DNA from 3 places in the Paenibacillus sp. FJAT-27812 genome. Region 1 is predicted to be linked to each of the others. Evidence: riboswitches for the same ligand, from Rfam matches in the RefSeq annotation. Region 1 holds a riboswitch; each other region holds the start of a gene.
The links. Region 1 has a riboswitch for cyclic di-AMP ahead of ADU23_RS19890 (APC family permease). Riboswitches for the same ligand answer to the same signal wherever they lie in the genome.
Positions count from the first base shown of each region.

Region 2: it holds a riboswitch for cyclic di-AMP, as region 1 does, so the genes downstream of both, ADU23_RS15715 (hypothetical protein) here and ADU23_RS19890 (APC family permease) in region 1, are expected to answer to the same signal.
Region 3: it holds a riboswitch for cyclic di-AMP, as region 1 does, so the genes downstream of both, ADU23_RS00800 (TrkH family potassium uptake protein) here and ADU23_RS19890 (APC family permease) in region 1, are expected to answer to the same signal.

Region 1 covers NZ_LIGH01000001.1:4,799,492-4,804,175, forward strand. The annotation lists gene ADU23_RS19875 (NAD-dependent epimerase/dehydratase family protein) at 1-116, shown strand, start outside; gene ADU23_RS19880 (GIY-YIG nuclease family protein) at 124-1,230, opposite strand; gene ADU23_RS19885 (VOC family protein) at 1,393-1,803, opposite strand; cyclic di-AMP (ydaO/yuaA leader) riboswitch at 2,085-2,242, shown strand; gene ADU23_RS19890 (APC family permease) at 2,450-4,267, shown strand; gene ADU23_RS19895 (alpha/beta-type small acid-soluble spore protein) at 4,324-4,539, opposite strand.
Region 2 covers NZ_LIGH01000001.1:3,715,960-3,720,643, forward strand. The annotation lists gene ADU23_RS15700 (hypothetical protein) at 1-8, shown strand, start outside; gene ADU23_RS15705 (hypothetical protein) at 108-533, opposite strand; cyclic di-AMP (ydaO/yuaA leader) riboswitch at 539-700, opposite strand; gene ADU23_RS15710 (hypothetical protein) at 746-1,174, opposite strand; cyclic di-AMP (ydaO/yuaA leader) riboswitch at 1,181-1,344, opposite strand; cyclic di-AMP (ydaO/yuaA leader) riboswitch at 1,740-1,938, shown strand; cyclic di-AMP (ydaO/yuaA leader) riboswitch at 2,033-2,204, shown strand; gene ADU23_RS15715 (hypothetical protein) at 2,323-2,724, shown strand; gene kdpF (K(+)-transporting ATPase subunit F) at 2,861-2,926, shown strand; partial or broken gene kdpA (potassium-transporting ATPase subunit KdpA) at 2,946-4,612, shown strand; gene kdpB (potassium-transporting ATPase subunit KdpB) at 4,631-4,684, shown strand, end outside.
Region 3 covers NZ_LIGH01000001.1:179,808-184,491, reverse strand. The annotation lists gene uvrC (excinuclease ABC subunit UvrC) at 1-660, shown strand, start outside; gene ADU23_RS00805 (CPBP family intramembrane glutamic endopeptidase) at 629-2,257, opposite strand; cyclic di-AMP (ydaO/yuaA leader) riboswitch at 2,504-2,708, shown strand; gene ADU23_RS00800 (TrkH family potassium uptake protein) at 2,795-4,135, shown strand; gene ADU23_RS00795 (potassium channel family protein) at 4,154-4,684, shown strand, end outside.

The DNA.
Region 1 (4,684 bases):
CAAGGCATGTCATCACACTCAGCGAGCTTGGCAGAGCAATGATCCACATCGTGAGCAGAGGATATGAAACTTCCATCTTGGAGAGCAGGGATATGGCTAAGGTTGCTCAAAAATAAAGCGATTTTAAGGGACCGGCTGTTCCTGCCCGCAGCGAAGCCGCTCGATTCGATAGTCATAGTTGTATTTGCACAGCTGGAGCAAATCGAATTTTAGCCCGCGCTTCGGCTGTGTAATGGTGAGCAGCTTTTTCGTTTTTCCTCTAATGGCTGCACGCACAAGCTTCTGGTCATTTATGACGTTCACAATCAATTCATCAGGGCTATTCTCGGCGTAACGCGTCATAATGAACTGGTCATAAGCTGTTTCTACATCCGCAGATTTAAGTTCCAACATTTGAAAATCCCGCAGCATGCCTTCTTGAACCTTAGCTACCAGCACATGCGTTTCCCCGAAGTAAAGCACATCTTGATCGATGGCCGCCTCACGATCGACGATTTGCTTGTCAGATGCCTGCTCCAGATTGCGAATGCTTAGCAGCATCTGCTGCGCCTTCTCAAACTCCATTTTTGCCGCATAAGCCTCCATCTTCGCATAAAGCGTTTCGATCAAGCCTTGCCCACGATTAGCGAGAAGCTCGGACGCCTGCCTGGTATGCTCCAAATATTCACTTTTGGAAATTTTGCCTTCACAGACCCCGCTGCATTTGCCGATATGGTACAGCAGGCATACCTGCTTGGGCATCGTTTTGCAGGTGCGGAGGCCGTAATGCTCCGTTACGAATTCGAGCAAAGCGTCGCGAAAGCGGGCACTTTTGAAGGGACCCAGACGATGCAAGGGAAGGGAAGCGGAAGCAGCGGCGGTCTGACTTCGTTTCCGATTACGGTAATAAACATCGAGCCGAGGCAGGGGGTCTGCTGTAAGCTGCAAATAAGCATAGCCGCTATTGTCTTTTTTTAACGCACGATTATAGGGTGGCTTATGTATTTTGATTAAATTGTTTTCAAGCAGCAGGCTCTCTGATTCGTTATTTACAAGCACAACCTCAATCGATGATATTTCATCAACGAGCTGGGTTATTTTTCTAAGCGTATGATTTTTAGTAAAATAAGAGCGCAGCCTGCTCCGCAAATTTTTGGACTTGCCGACATAGAGAATACGGCCGTCAGCATCTTTCATGAGATAACAGCCAGGGCTTTGCGGGTAATCGCTGGCTTTGAATAAGAACGACATGATTCGCCATCCTCCTAATCGTATGCTATAGAATGAACCATCATGGGCACTATTCGACACCTCCGGGGACAAACCCTTGTTTTATTTTAGCTCCAAAGCAAAAAGAGACCGACCAGATTGATGGCCGACCTCCTCAAAGAAGCAAATAAATGGTGGATTGAATCAGGCTTGGCTCACTTCTTGCGCTGTAGTTATCATCCATTTGATTCCGAATTTATCTTCGATTTCACCGTATAATGAACCCCAAAATACCGGCTCCAACGGTTGGCTAATATGGCCGCCTGCTGCTAAATTGTCGAAGGCTTGCCGTGCTTCAGATTCCGTTTTGAACTCAAGTGCCAGATGAACGTTGTTTCCTCTAACTAGCGGCTCAAATACGGAATCCGACATGAAGAAATTAACGCCTCCAGCCCGTACACAGAGATGCAAAACCTTGTCCTTCAGCTCATCGCTGGCGTTTGACAATTGCCCGTGCGTCATCAGAGACTGGATCTCACCGCCTAATGCCTGGATATAAAACTCGGCTTGCGCTCTAGCATCCTCCGACTTGATAAAGGTTGTATATTTAGCCATTGTACTACATCCTTTCCTCCGCATATTGAGAAGTTATCCTTCTTTCATATTATCATACCGAACTGACCTAGGTTTCTTACGGATTGCTATGTTGAACGGGTAATTGCTATTGAGATAGAGAGCATAAGAGCGATACGAAAAGATTGTATGGGATGTAAGCGTTTAAATGGATTCATATAGCGGGATTTGAAATCAATTCGATTATTTATGTTCCTTTACAATATTTTTTGGAAGGAGTATGATTCAAAACGAGATCAATCACGATATCTTGTATAGCATATAAACCTTAATCGCTGAGTTCTGAAAAAGAAGCGGGGAAACCATAGAGTGCTGATCATACGATCTAATCTCAGGGGTGAATAACTTCATTTACGAAGTTTAGGGCGACTTTTGCGCCCGAATCCGTCAGCTAACCTCGTAAGCGTCCAGAAGAGGAATTATTCGCGTGCCTACCGATATTTTTTGGAGAAGCCGTGGGAAAGTCCTTACTTTCCTGCGGCTTTTTTTGTCCATTTTAGGATTGGCCTTCTGTTAGAGCGTTGGATGAAAAGGGTGCATAACAAATGAACATGCGAACATGCTAAAGGGAGAATGTACTCCAAGGACGTAAAGATTATCATCCAATGAATTGAAATGGGGCATCTTCATGGTTAGCAGATTTAAACGGTTATTAATCGGACGCCCGATGAAAAGCGCGGAAATTGAAGGCGAGAAGCTAAGCAAGCTTAAGGCGTTAGCTGTATTATCCTCCGATGCGCTGTCATCGGTTGCCTATGGTACAGAGCAGATTTTGATCGTGTTAATGGCTGTCGGATTTGCGGCAGTGTGGTATTCGATTCCGATCTCGCTGGCTGTGCTCGGTCTATTATTAGTTTTAATTTTATCGTATCGCCAAACGATATTTTCTTACCCGACAGGCGGCGGTGCCTATATCGTTGCCAAAGACAATTTAGGCGTCTCGACTGGTTTGCTGGCGGGCGGCTCGCTGCTTGTTGATTATATTCTGACTGTCGCTGTCAGCACGTCGGCTGGAACGGATGCCATTACCTCGGCCTTCCCATCGCTTCATGATCATAGAGTCAGCATTGCGTTAGTGATGATTCTGGTGCTGACGATTATCAATTTGCGGGGAATTACGGAATCCGCTTCCGTCCTCGCCATGCCTGTCTATTTGTTTGTAATCGCAATATTTGTGCTTATTATTTCCGGAATGATCAAATATGCAGCAGGCGGCATTCATGCGGCTGTGCCGGAGATGGGCTCGGCGGTCTTGAATATTAGTTTGTTTTTGTTGTTAAAAGCGTTCAGCTCCGGCTGCTCAGCGCTTACTGGCGTTGAAGCGATGTCGAATGCGATTCCTAACTTTAAACAGCCTGCTGACCGGAATGCGGCAAAGACGCTTATTATGATGGGGACTATTCTTGGCGCAATGTTTATCGGCATTAGTTTGCTAGCCTACTGGTATGGCATTGTCCCGAGCGAGAAAGAAACGGTCGTATCGCAAATCGCCAATGCCACATTCGGCAGAGGAGTCATTTATTACGGGATACAGGCAGTAACCGCTCTGATTTTATTTCTCGCAGCCAATACGGCTTACGCCGCATTCCCGCTGCTTGCCTTTATGCTGGCTAAAGATAAATATATGCCAAATATGTTTATGGCTCGCGGGGYTCGTTTGGGATTTTCAAACGGCATTATCATTTTAGGAATCCTATCCGCACTCCTTGTTATAACCTTTCATGGCAATACCGAAAATTTAATTCCGCTTTATGCGGTAGGCGTGTTTATTCCGTTCACCCTATCCCAGCTTGGGATGATGGTAAGATGGTTGAAGTTGAAGCCAAAAGGCTGGCTATCGCGGTTTGTTATTAACACGATTGGAATGCTGACGACGCTTGCGATCACATTGATCTTCATCATTACGAAGTTTAGCCACGTTTGGATGGTGTTTATTTTCCTGCCGATCGTCATCTTTATTTTCTATGGTATCCACCGTCATTACCGGAATATGGCTGATGAGCTGCGGATCAATATGGCAAATGATAAGCCGGTCATAAAAGGCAGTACGATTGTTGTTCCCGTAGCGGGCATAACACGTGTCGTTAATCACTCGCTCAGCTATGCCAAATCGCTAACCGATAACGTGGTTGCCGTATATGTGGGCTTCGATGACGAAGACATTGAACGCATGGAGAAGAAGTGGGAGGAATGGAACCCTGGCGTTCGGCTCATTGTGCTTCGTTCCAGCTATCGGAGCATCATTAGGCCGCTAATGCGGTTTATTGATACGATTGAATGGAAAACGGGAGAGACCGATCATATTACGATTCTCATTCCACAATTTATTACGAAGCATTGGTGGCATTATTTTCTGCACAACCAGACAAGTTTAATGCTCCGCGCCTATCTGTTTACGCAAAAAGATGTGGTCATAGCGACGGTTCCGTATCATCTTCAAAAATAGCTCATAAAAAAAGCCCTTCATTATCGCGAAGATAATGGAGGGCTTTTTGGCTTTTGCTAGAAGTTGCGTTGACCTAATTGTTGTTCTGCGATTTGCACCAATTTTTTTGTAATATATCCACCAATCGAACCTGCATCACGAGTGGATAAATTGCCGTTGTATCCATCTTGCGAGAACGGAACGCCCAGTTGTTGTGCTGCTTCCGTTTTCATTTGTGCAAGTGCTGCCTTTGCTTGCGGTACTACTAATGTGTTTGAATTTCTTCTGCTCATGTTAGTTCACTCCTTCGTTGGATGTAAGGTTATTATGTCGAGTCATTTGTAAATATATACAATCATGAAATTTTTTTTTTTGAAAAAAATAAATCGCTTTGAACCGTCTGAATTTTATAATGAACCATTTGAAATAACTGGTGGA
Region 2 (4,684 bases), 1.1 Mb from region 1:
CTGCTTGACCGGGCATTGCAGAAGCTGAGGACATAGCAGGCAAAAAGCAAGACAGTCCAGAACCTAGTTGCTTGTTCTGGACTGTCTTTTTTTTGCAATAAAATCATTTAATCCAAAGAAACATAGGAGACAGAGCGTTGACGCAAAACAGATTCTTCAAGATCGCTGTTGTACGGAGACGAATCGGCGGAATGTGCGAGAACATGATTGACTGCAGAGGCGAATAGGTCGAGAATACGTCCGTCCTCATCCGTTTTGTCGTATTGGAAATGGTGAAGCGGCGGAAGAGGGACGCTGCCGATAAAGCTCTGAAGCAGATCGCTCCAACGTTCCAGGTCAATCGAATCCTCGGTATCGCTAGCAAACAGCTCGCTCCATCCGAATCCTTGATTGCTTGTTAAACGAAGGCAAATGCGATAGCCTGCAGAATCGACTGCGAGAGCAGGGATGACGAATAGCTCGATTCGTGTGACGGATAAAGAAGGGGTCTGTTCCGTGAAATGGTGCAGATGGTTTGCACAATTGGTCAACATGAATAAATCTCTCCTTTGCTCGCTTACGAGGTTAGCTGTCGGATTCGGGCTAGAGAGAATGCCCTACCAGGATTACAAGTCCCTGGATTCACCCCTTGCGGGACGTTAGTTAACGTTCGCGTTGGTTCCCCCGTTTTTTCAATCGAAAAATTCAGCGTTAATATTGTACTCTTCATTATATTCCTTAATTGCTTATCTGTAAATCTTTTGATTTAAAACAATGAAATGTATGAGATTGCTTGTTTGAATAAAACAGCCTCATCCCAGTCATGATTACGGAATGGACAAAATGAGTGAGTACCGACTAAGCCCGGTGCCGCGGCAGCAAATAAATGCACAAGGCGCTCGTCCTTAATCATGGAATTCCGCTGGAGCAGGGAGGGCGCGGCGAGAGGGAAGATGCCGATGAACCGAAGCAGCATGCTGCTCCATCTAGTCCAGTCGCATGGTTTTTCGGATCGTTTTATAAATAATTCACTCCAGCCCAAGCCTATGTCGCTCGTCACCTTGAGACAAATCCGGTAGCTGGAAGGCTCGGGCAAAACGGAGGGCAGAACAAACATTTCGATTCGTTTGATCATAATAGAGTCTGCAGGCTGCGCTGCTAGTTTTTCTGAAAAAATGTCTGCTTGCGTGGTCATTCAATAATCTCTCCTCAAATTCGCTTGCGAGGTTAGCTGCCGGATTCGGGCTAGAGAGACGCCCTACCGAAGCGAATTGGCTTCGGTTTCACCCCATGCGAACAAGCTGTTTTGCCGTCCGCGATTGGTTCCCCCGCTTTTTCAAATGAAAAATTCAGCGATAATAGTTAGCCTAAATCGGCTTGCCGTCTATAGTAAACCCGATTGTGATTATTGTAAAACAGTGGTATTTCGGGATTGGGCATCGTAAAGCCATTTTGCAAGATATACAATCATTTATGCAGTAAAAACAGCTTCATTCACCGAAAAACTCGTTCATCCTCTTCTAATCTCTCCTTTTGAAAAATCTGATAATTCGCACTGATAAACGGTGGTTGGGTGAATGACACTATTTTCGAAAATAGGAGTAAAGCGTAGAAATAGTGAGATATATCGAGATCGAATTCTATGTAAGCGCTGCGAAACGTTCTGCAGGGCTGAAATTAGCTAAATTCGCCAGCGGACTCTCTTTACAGTGTCAATAGCGAGGAGTAAGATTCGATACAGGATTTACTAATAAGTTTCGATTTACTGATCGCTGAGTTTCCGTGAATGCGGAAAACGGGGGAACCACTAAATAAGCTTTGCGCATGTTCGATGTGAGAGTCGAACGGCCGCAGAGCAGGGGTGAATCTTTGACAGGTGCCATGGACACCGGTCAAAGTAGGGCGACTCTCACCGCCCGAATCCGACAGCTAACCTCGTAAGCGTGGACTTGGAGAGGATTGATGAAACTTGTGATCGATTAAAGTCGACCACAGAGTGTCATAGGCCTCTGTGGTTTTTTACTGCCCAAAAACGGGGAAATTGCTAGAAAATGGTTAAAATTTACTGAATCCTGCACCAGCAGGAACGGGGGAACCAACGAAGCATAAGGCGTGTAAGCACGCTTGCTGCTTCATGGGGTGAATCGCTTGGCAGCAGCCAGGCGTAGGGCAACTCTCAGGCCCGAATCCGACAGCTAACCTCGTAAGTGTACTCGAGAGGGGCAACAGCCATCGCGCTTCCCGCGGCTTATTTTAGCTGCGGGGTATAAGAAGCCGCGGGATTGGTACCTCTTATCCCAAGGCTTCTTTTTTGTTGCTATTTTTGCCAAATGGAGGATACGGGTGTTGGTAGAAGAGCATATTATCGTTGCGGGGTTCAACGAATCTGGCAAATCATTTATACGGACGTTAATGTTTCATCAAATGAAATTTATCGTGTTGACAAATAGCAAGCAGGAGGAGAAGCTGCTTCGCAAGCAGGGGATCATGAACGTTCATTACATCAATACGAATGATCGCCAAAGCTGGCAGCCGCCGCATTATCCGATTCGTGAAGTGTTCATATTCGAGAGCAGCTTCGCGCTTAGCTGCCGCTTCGTCCATTGCTGCCGGATATGGACGGCCAAGCCGATCTACGTGATCACGCAGCAGTGGAATCCGCGGGCGATTTATAAAGGGCTGGGCGCAGACCATATCGTATATTCTCAAAACGGCGAAGTCGGTTTTCTATTAAGCCACAAATAATACAGGAGGAAAACAATATGCTAGATGTTTATATGATCGTCGCTTTGCTGGCTTGCTTCGGTTTATTTTACGGGTTTTTAGCTTGGTGCGGCAGCGTTGTCGACCAAACGGGGGGCGAAAGCCAATGATCATCGTAATGGCAATGGCCTTGTTTGTTTTCGTTTATCTCGTATATGCCTTAATTCATCCGGAAAAGTTTTAGTGGAGGAGGATTACCTACAATGGATATTTTGCAATTGCTGATCGTCATAGCGATTCTGATATTGCTAGTAAAACCGTTAGGCACCTATGTCTATCACGTGTTCTCGAATGAGCAAAATCGGTTAGACAAGGTGTTCGGAGGCTCTGAGCGGCTGATTTATAAAATTATTGGTTTAAAACGGCGCGAGGGCATGAGCTGGAAAATGTACGCCCTTAGCTTTATCGCAACCAATATTATATTGGTAGCTTTCAGTTATTTGATTCTGCGTTTGCAAAACGCGCTTCCGTTTAATCCAAATGGGATGGGAAGCATGGAGCCGACGCTTACCTTTAATACGGTCATCAGCTTTATCACAAATACGAACCTGCAGCATTACAGCGGAGAGAGCTCCCTATCGTATTTCTCTTCATGATGATGATGTTTACGTCAGCGGCAACGGGCTTCTCGGTGGCGATTGCCTTTGTCCGCGGCATTACAAGCAAAGGGAAAACGATCGGTAACTTCTTCGAGGATTTCGTCAAGGCACATACGCGGATCTTTCTTCCGGTATCCTTTGTTATTACGCTTGTGCTCGTGGCCCTTCATGTGCCGCAGACACTTGATCCAACCTTGACGGTCAAAACGTTAGAGGGCGCGATGCAGCAAATTGCAATCGGTCCTGTCGCTTCACTGGAATCGATCAAGCATTTGGGGACGAACGGCGGCGGATTTTTTGGCGTCAACTCGGCGCATCCCTTTGAAAATCCAAATCCTTTGACAAACGTCATCCAAATTTTATCGATGTGGGCATTGCCGGCATCACTGCCGTATGCGTTCGGCTTATTCGCCAAAAACAAAAAGCAGGGCTGGGTCGTATTCGCTGCGATGATGTGCCTGTTCCTCGTGTTCTTGAGCGTAGCGTACACGTCAGAGAAAACAGGCAATCCAGCGATGAGCGCGCTTGGCATCGATGCTTCGCAAGGCAGTATGGAAGGCAAGGAAGTAAGGTTCGGCATCGCGCAGTCCGCATTGTTCACTACGGTGACGGCAGCAGCAACGACCGGTACCGTTAACAATATGCATGATACGCTTACGCCGCTCGGCGGCCTGGTTCCGCTTGGCGAAATGATGCTGAATGTCGTCTTTGGCGGCAAGGGCGTCGGCCTCATCAACATGCTTATGTATGCGATACTCGCCGTTTTCATATGCGGGCTGATGGTTGGACGAACGCCGGAATTTTTGGGTAGAAAAATAGAGCCGCGGGAAATGAAGCTCATTGCGGTCGCTATTCTTACACATCCTTTCATTATATTAGTGCCTACAGCAATCGCCTTTATGACGGATCTGGGCAAGGGAGCCATCACGAATCCAGGCTTTCATGGCATAAGCCAAGTGCTGTATGAATTTACATCCTCGGCAGCGAACAATGGCTCCGGGTTTGAGGGATTAGGAGACAACACGTCCTTTTGGAATATGAGTACCGGGCTTGTTATGCTGTTCGGCCGTTATATTTCGATGATTGCGATGCTGGCCGTTGCGGGTTCGCTCGTACGCAAGCAGACTGTGCCGGAGACGATTGGCACGTTCCGCACCGATAATGGATTGTTTACCGGATTATTAATCGGCACTGTGCTTTTAATCGGTGCGCTAACCTTTTTGCCGGTCATCGTGCTTGGGCCGGTCGCAGAATTTTTAACACTCCGCTAACGAATGAGGTGAACGATAATGAATAGCAATCAGAAGAAGAAGCTGCTGTCAGCGGATGCCGTAAAACGCGCT
Region 3 (4,684 bases), 4.6 Mb from region 1:
CTTGAGGAAGTGCGGCGGATTGAAGCTTTCGATAACTCGAACATCCAAGGAACGAATCCTGTCTCCGCGATGGTCGTCTTCACCGATGGCAAGCCAGACCGCAAGGAATACCGCAAATACAAGGTGAAAACGGTAAAAGGTCCCGATGACTATGAAACGATGCGGGAGGTCATCCGGCGCCGTTATGAGCGTGTACTCAAGGAGGAGCTGGCGGCTCCGGATTTGATCGTAGTCGATGGCGGCAAGGGACAAATATCGGCGGCGCTTGATGTGCTGGAGAATGAGCTTGGTTTATTCATTCCGGTATGCGGCCTCGTGAAGGATGCGAAGCACAAAACGGCGCAGCTTATGACGGGTGATCCTGCCGAGATCGTACCTTTGCCGCGAGACAGCCAAGAGTTTTATTTGCTGCAGCGCATTCAAGACGAGGTGCATCGATTTGCGATAACGTTCCACCGCGAGCAGCGCGGCAAGTCTATGGTCGAATCGAAGCTTGACTCGATTCCGGGCATCGGTGAGAAGCGACGCAAGCTTCTGCTGAAACATTTTGGCTCGATCAAAAAAATAAAAGAGGCCTCAGTCGAAGACTTTCGGCCCCTATCTATTGGTGATAAACTAGCTTCGCAAATTATAGCTGCTCTAGGGGAGGAGTCGTCGTAACAGACGGCTTCTTCTCTTTTTTGTGGCTCAAATATTTGAGAACAAAGGCAATCAGCACCGGCAGCACCGAGAAGAAGATCGCCGAGATGATATTTGGCGCTGTGCCAATCGTCAGCAGCGATAATCCGACCGCTACGCTGTTGAAGATCGCATGGGTGAACATGGACGTAATCAAGCCGTATCGGACGAAAATAAAGCTGAATATGAGCCCGATAATCATCAGCTCGATCAATCTTGTCGAGGACGGATAGAACGGATACATGACGTGTCCGAGCGCCCAGAAGAAGGTTGGAAGCAGCGCTGCGGCAAACGTATTTTTGAACCATTTGCGGAATAATCCGATACCGAAGAAGCGGAAGACAGCTTCCTCCGAAATCGCAGCCGCCCAAGCAAGCACTGGCATGAGCCATAAAATGCTCATGTTGTAAGGAGACTGCGTAGCGTCCGACGTATCCCAGGTGCCAATGGTCAGCCTTAAAGCGATGAAGATGACGGATTGCAGCGCGAACAAAATAATCGCGAATAAATAGGCGAGGCCAACGCTGCGCCATACATGGTCACCATAGCCTTTTTGCCCGAAGCGCGGCCATAATGCGCGGCCCTGTGCCTTCCATAAGCCATCGCCTGCGATTAATGAAATATAAATCGCGCCGGCCATTGGAATGGTTAGCAGCACCGTTACGACAGCCGTAACCGTCGTAGTCGCTCCGGCCATATCAGCCTCGCCCATCGAGGCCCGAATGCCGTCAAGCACATTCAGATTCATGATGATATAGGTGATAAAGTAAATGATGGTCAATATGATTCCATATTTGAAGGAAGTGAATTTCCGGTACAGAACGGCATAGATGATCGCCAAGATGAACAGAACGAAACTCATGAACAAGTAACCGAAGCCGGTAAGGAAACCAGCTATTTTGTCTTGATTTTTCACATAGCTGACATAATCATCCGGGGCGGCAAAGGCGGGCTTATATTTGGTTATGACCGTGCGCCCATCAACGGTTCGCGCGTCGATATGGATCGTTAATTTTGCGTCCTTAATGGCATAATCCGTTTTTGGCTGGCCCTGCCAATCTCCGTTGTCCAATATTTGATTGCCTTGAAATTCAACCCCGCTGAAGCTTTGATTCGTTAGGAAAGCGATAGCTTCCTTCGTTTTATCTGCGTCCGACAGCTCCTCGCCATCGATTAGAAAACGCCATGCCACAATTTTTTCGCTTTGCATATGTACGTAAACGAAGCCGCTGCCGCCGCCAATAAATTTCAAATCAACTTGGAACGTATCTGTCGGGAAACTAGAGTCGTATTTGTCAGCATACGTTTTGGTCAGTTTATTTTTGGATAAATAACCGTTCATGATTTTATCGGTTTGGTGGACGGCTTTAGCCGATTTCACCGTCAGTCCTGTCTGTTTCTCCGCGAAAGCGGCCGCGCGGCTCTCAGCGGTCGACTTCTCAATTACCTTTGTGTTTAATTCGCCGGATGCGATGGATGCGAACATGGGAGCGATGTCTACGGCTGCATAAATAATAAAGCAAGCAATCGCTGCCCATAAAAAACGTTTCCATTCGTTAGGCTTGATAGAATCAATCATGGATTCACCCCTACTGTCTTTATAATGAGTAGCTTATGACAATACATTAACATATTAATCCCTGAATTATCCAATGGAGATGACCGCTTGCACACAAGAAACAGCGAAATAACGATGTCCAGCAAGCTTGGAGCTTGCTGCTTCATTCCATTGCCCTAATTTGAGCAAATATCGTCCCTTTTGTCATATCTATCACCTTTATATCGGGACTGATTTGGGATTATAATCGTTAACGTCATACTAAATTGAATAGCACAGCCGAATTTCCTAAGGAAAACGGGGGAACCATAAAGTTGTCAAATGAGTGGAACAAGCTGCAAGCAAAAGCGGTTCAAATTTGGCGGCATGGGGTGAATTTTAGCGGAGGAGCATGATCTCTTGCCGCCGAATAGGGCTGCCTGTCCAGGCCCGAATCCGACAGCTAACCTCGTAGGCGTATTGGAACAGGACTCATCGCACAGAGCACTTGAGTTTCCAGTGCTTTTTTTTATGCTTAAAAACAAGCAATTATGATAAAACAAAAGAAGAAGGTAGCGGATGAAGATAGATTGGAATGTGCTCAAGTGGTCGCCGCCGCGCATATTGGTTAGCGGATTTGCGCTTATTATTTTACTAGGTGCCGTATTATTATCCATGCCATTTGCATCGGCAAGCGGCGAGAGGCTGCCGTTCATCGATGCGCTGTTCACGGCGACGTCAGCGACATGCGTAACGGGGCTGGTTGTCGTAGATACGGGTACATATTTCTCCGTCCCCGGACAGGTCATTCTCATGTGTCTATTTCAGCTCGGCGGACTTGGCTTTATGACGATGGCCACGCTGGTTGCGCTAGTGCTGCGCAAAAAAATTTCATTGCGAGAGAGGCTGTTGCTGCAGGAAGCGATGAATCAATCGAGCATGGAAGGCATCGTTCGGCTTATTAGACGGGTCATTGTATATTCGCTTGCGATAGAATTTGTGGGGTTCACGTTATTCTCCTCCCGGTTTGCGTTCGATATGCCCTTTGGCAAAGCGTTGTTTTTTGGCGCATTCCATGCGGTTTCTATGTTCAACAATGCGGGATTCGATATTTTTGGCGGCTATAGAAGCTTAACGATGTATGTATCGGATCCCATTGTTAATATAGCGGCAATGATGCTTATTATAACCGGCGGATTGGGTTTTGTTGTCATGTCGGATCTGATGGAGTACCGCAAAAACCGCAGGCTGTCGCTGCACAGCAAGGTTGTATTGTCGATGACGGGAGCCTTGATTGCAGTAGGCACTATCGTGATTTTTATATTTGAATTTTCCAATACGAAGACGCTTGGCTCGTTGGATTGGGGAGGCAAAATTTTATCCTCCTTCTTCCAGTCGGTCACGCCGCGGACGGCAGGAGCCAATACGCTTGATTATACGGCTTTGCGGCAAGCGACGATGTTTTTTACGATCATCCTGATGTTTATCGGCGCATCGCCGGGCTCGACAGGCGGCGGCATCAAGACCACAACCTTTACGACGCTGGTCGGAGCGGTTATTGCGATGATTCGCGGTCGCGAGGATATTGTCATGTTCCGGCACCGGCTTGGCAAAGACAGAATTTTCAAGGCGCTGACGATTACATTAATCTCGTTAGGTTTAGTTATTATTGTGACGATGACCTTGTCAATGACAGAGGATCAGGCGTTCATTAAATTATTATTTGAAGCAACCTCTGCGTTCGGTACGGTAGGATTGTCGATCGGCGTCACCCCGGAACTCAGCACAGTAGGGAAAATAGTCATTGCATTAACGATGTTTGCCGGACGGCTTGGGCCATTGACATTAGCTTACGCGCTGGGGCCTCGCACAGAAAAAGAATTGTACCGGCATCCTGAAGGCAAAATTACGATTGGATAGGGGAAGCTGCAAGTGGGTATGAAGAAGAAACAATTTGTCATAATAGGTTTAGGAAGGTTTGGCTCAAGCTTAGGCAGAGAACTCATCGAGCTAGGCAATGAGGTGCTTGGCATCGATAAGGACGAGGAGGCCGTTCAGGAAATGAGCGGCGTTCTGACCTATGCGGTATCTGCGGACTGTACGGACGAGGAAACGCTTCGTTCGCTTGGCGTGCGCAACTTTGACTGCGGCGTCGTCGCCATTGGCGATGACATTCAAGCAAGCATTTTAACGACCATCCTGCTTAAGGATTTAGGGGTCAAGAAGGTTGTTGCGAAAGCGATGAGCGAGCTGCATGGCCGCGTGCTTGAGAAGATCGGCGTAGACCGTGTCGTGTATCCGGAGCGGGATATGGGTATCCGTGTTGCGCATCAGCTTGTTTCTCCCAATCTGCTTGACTATATAGAGCTATCCAAAGAATATACGATTGCCGAGCTTGCCGTCCCGCAGTGCTTAAATGGCAAATCGCTGCATGACCTGAACCCGCGCGCCAGGTTTGGCTGCAGCATC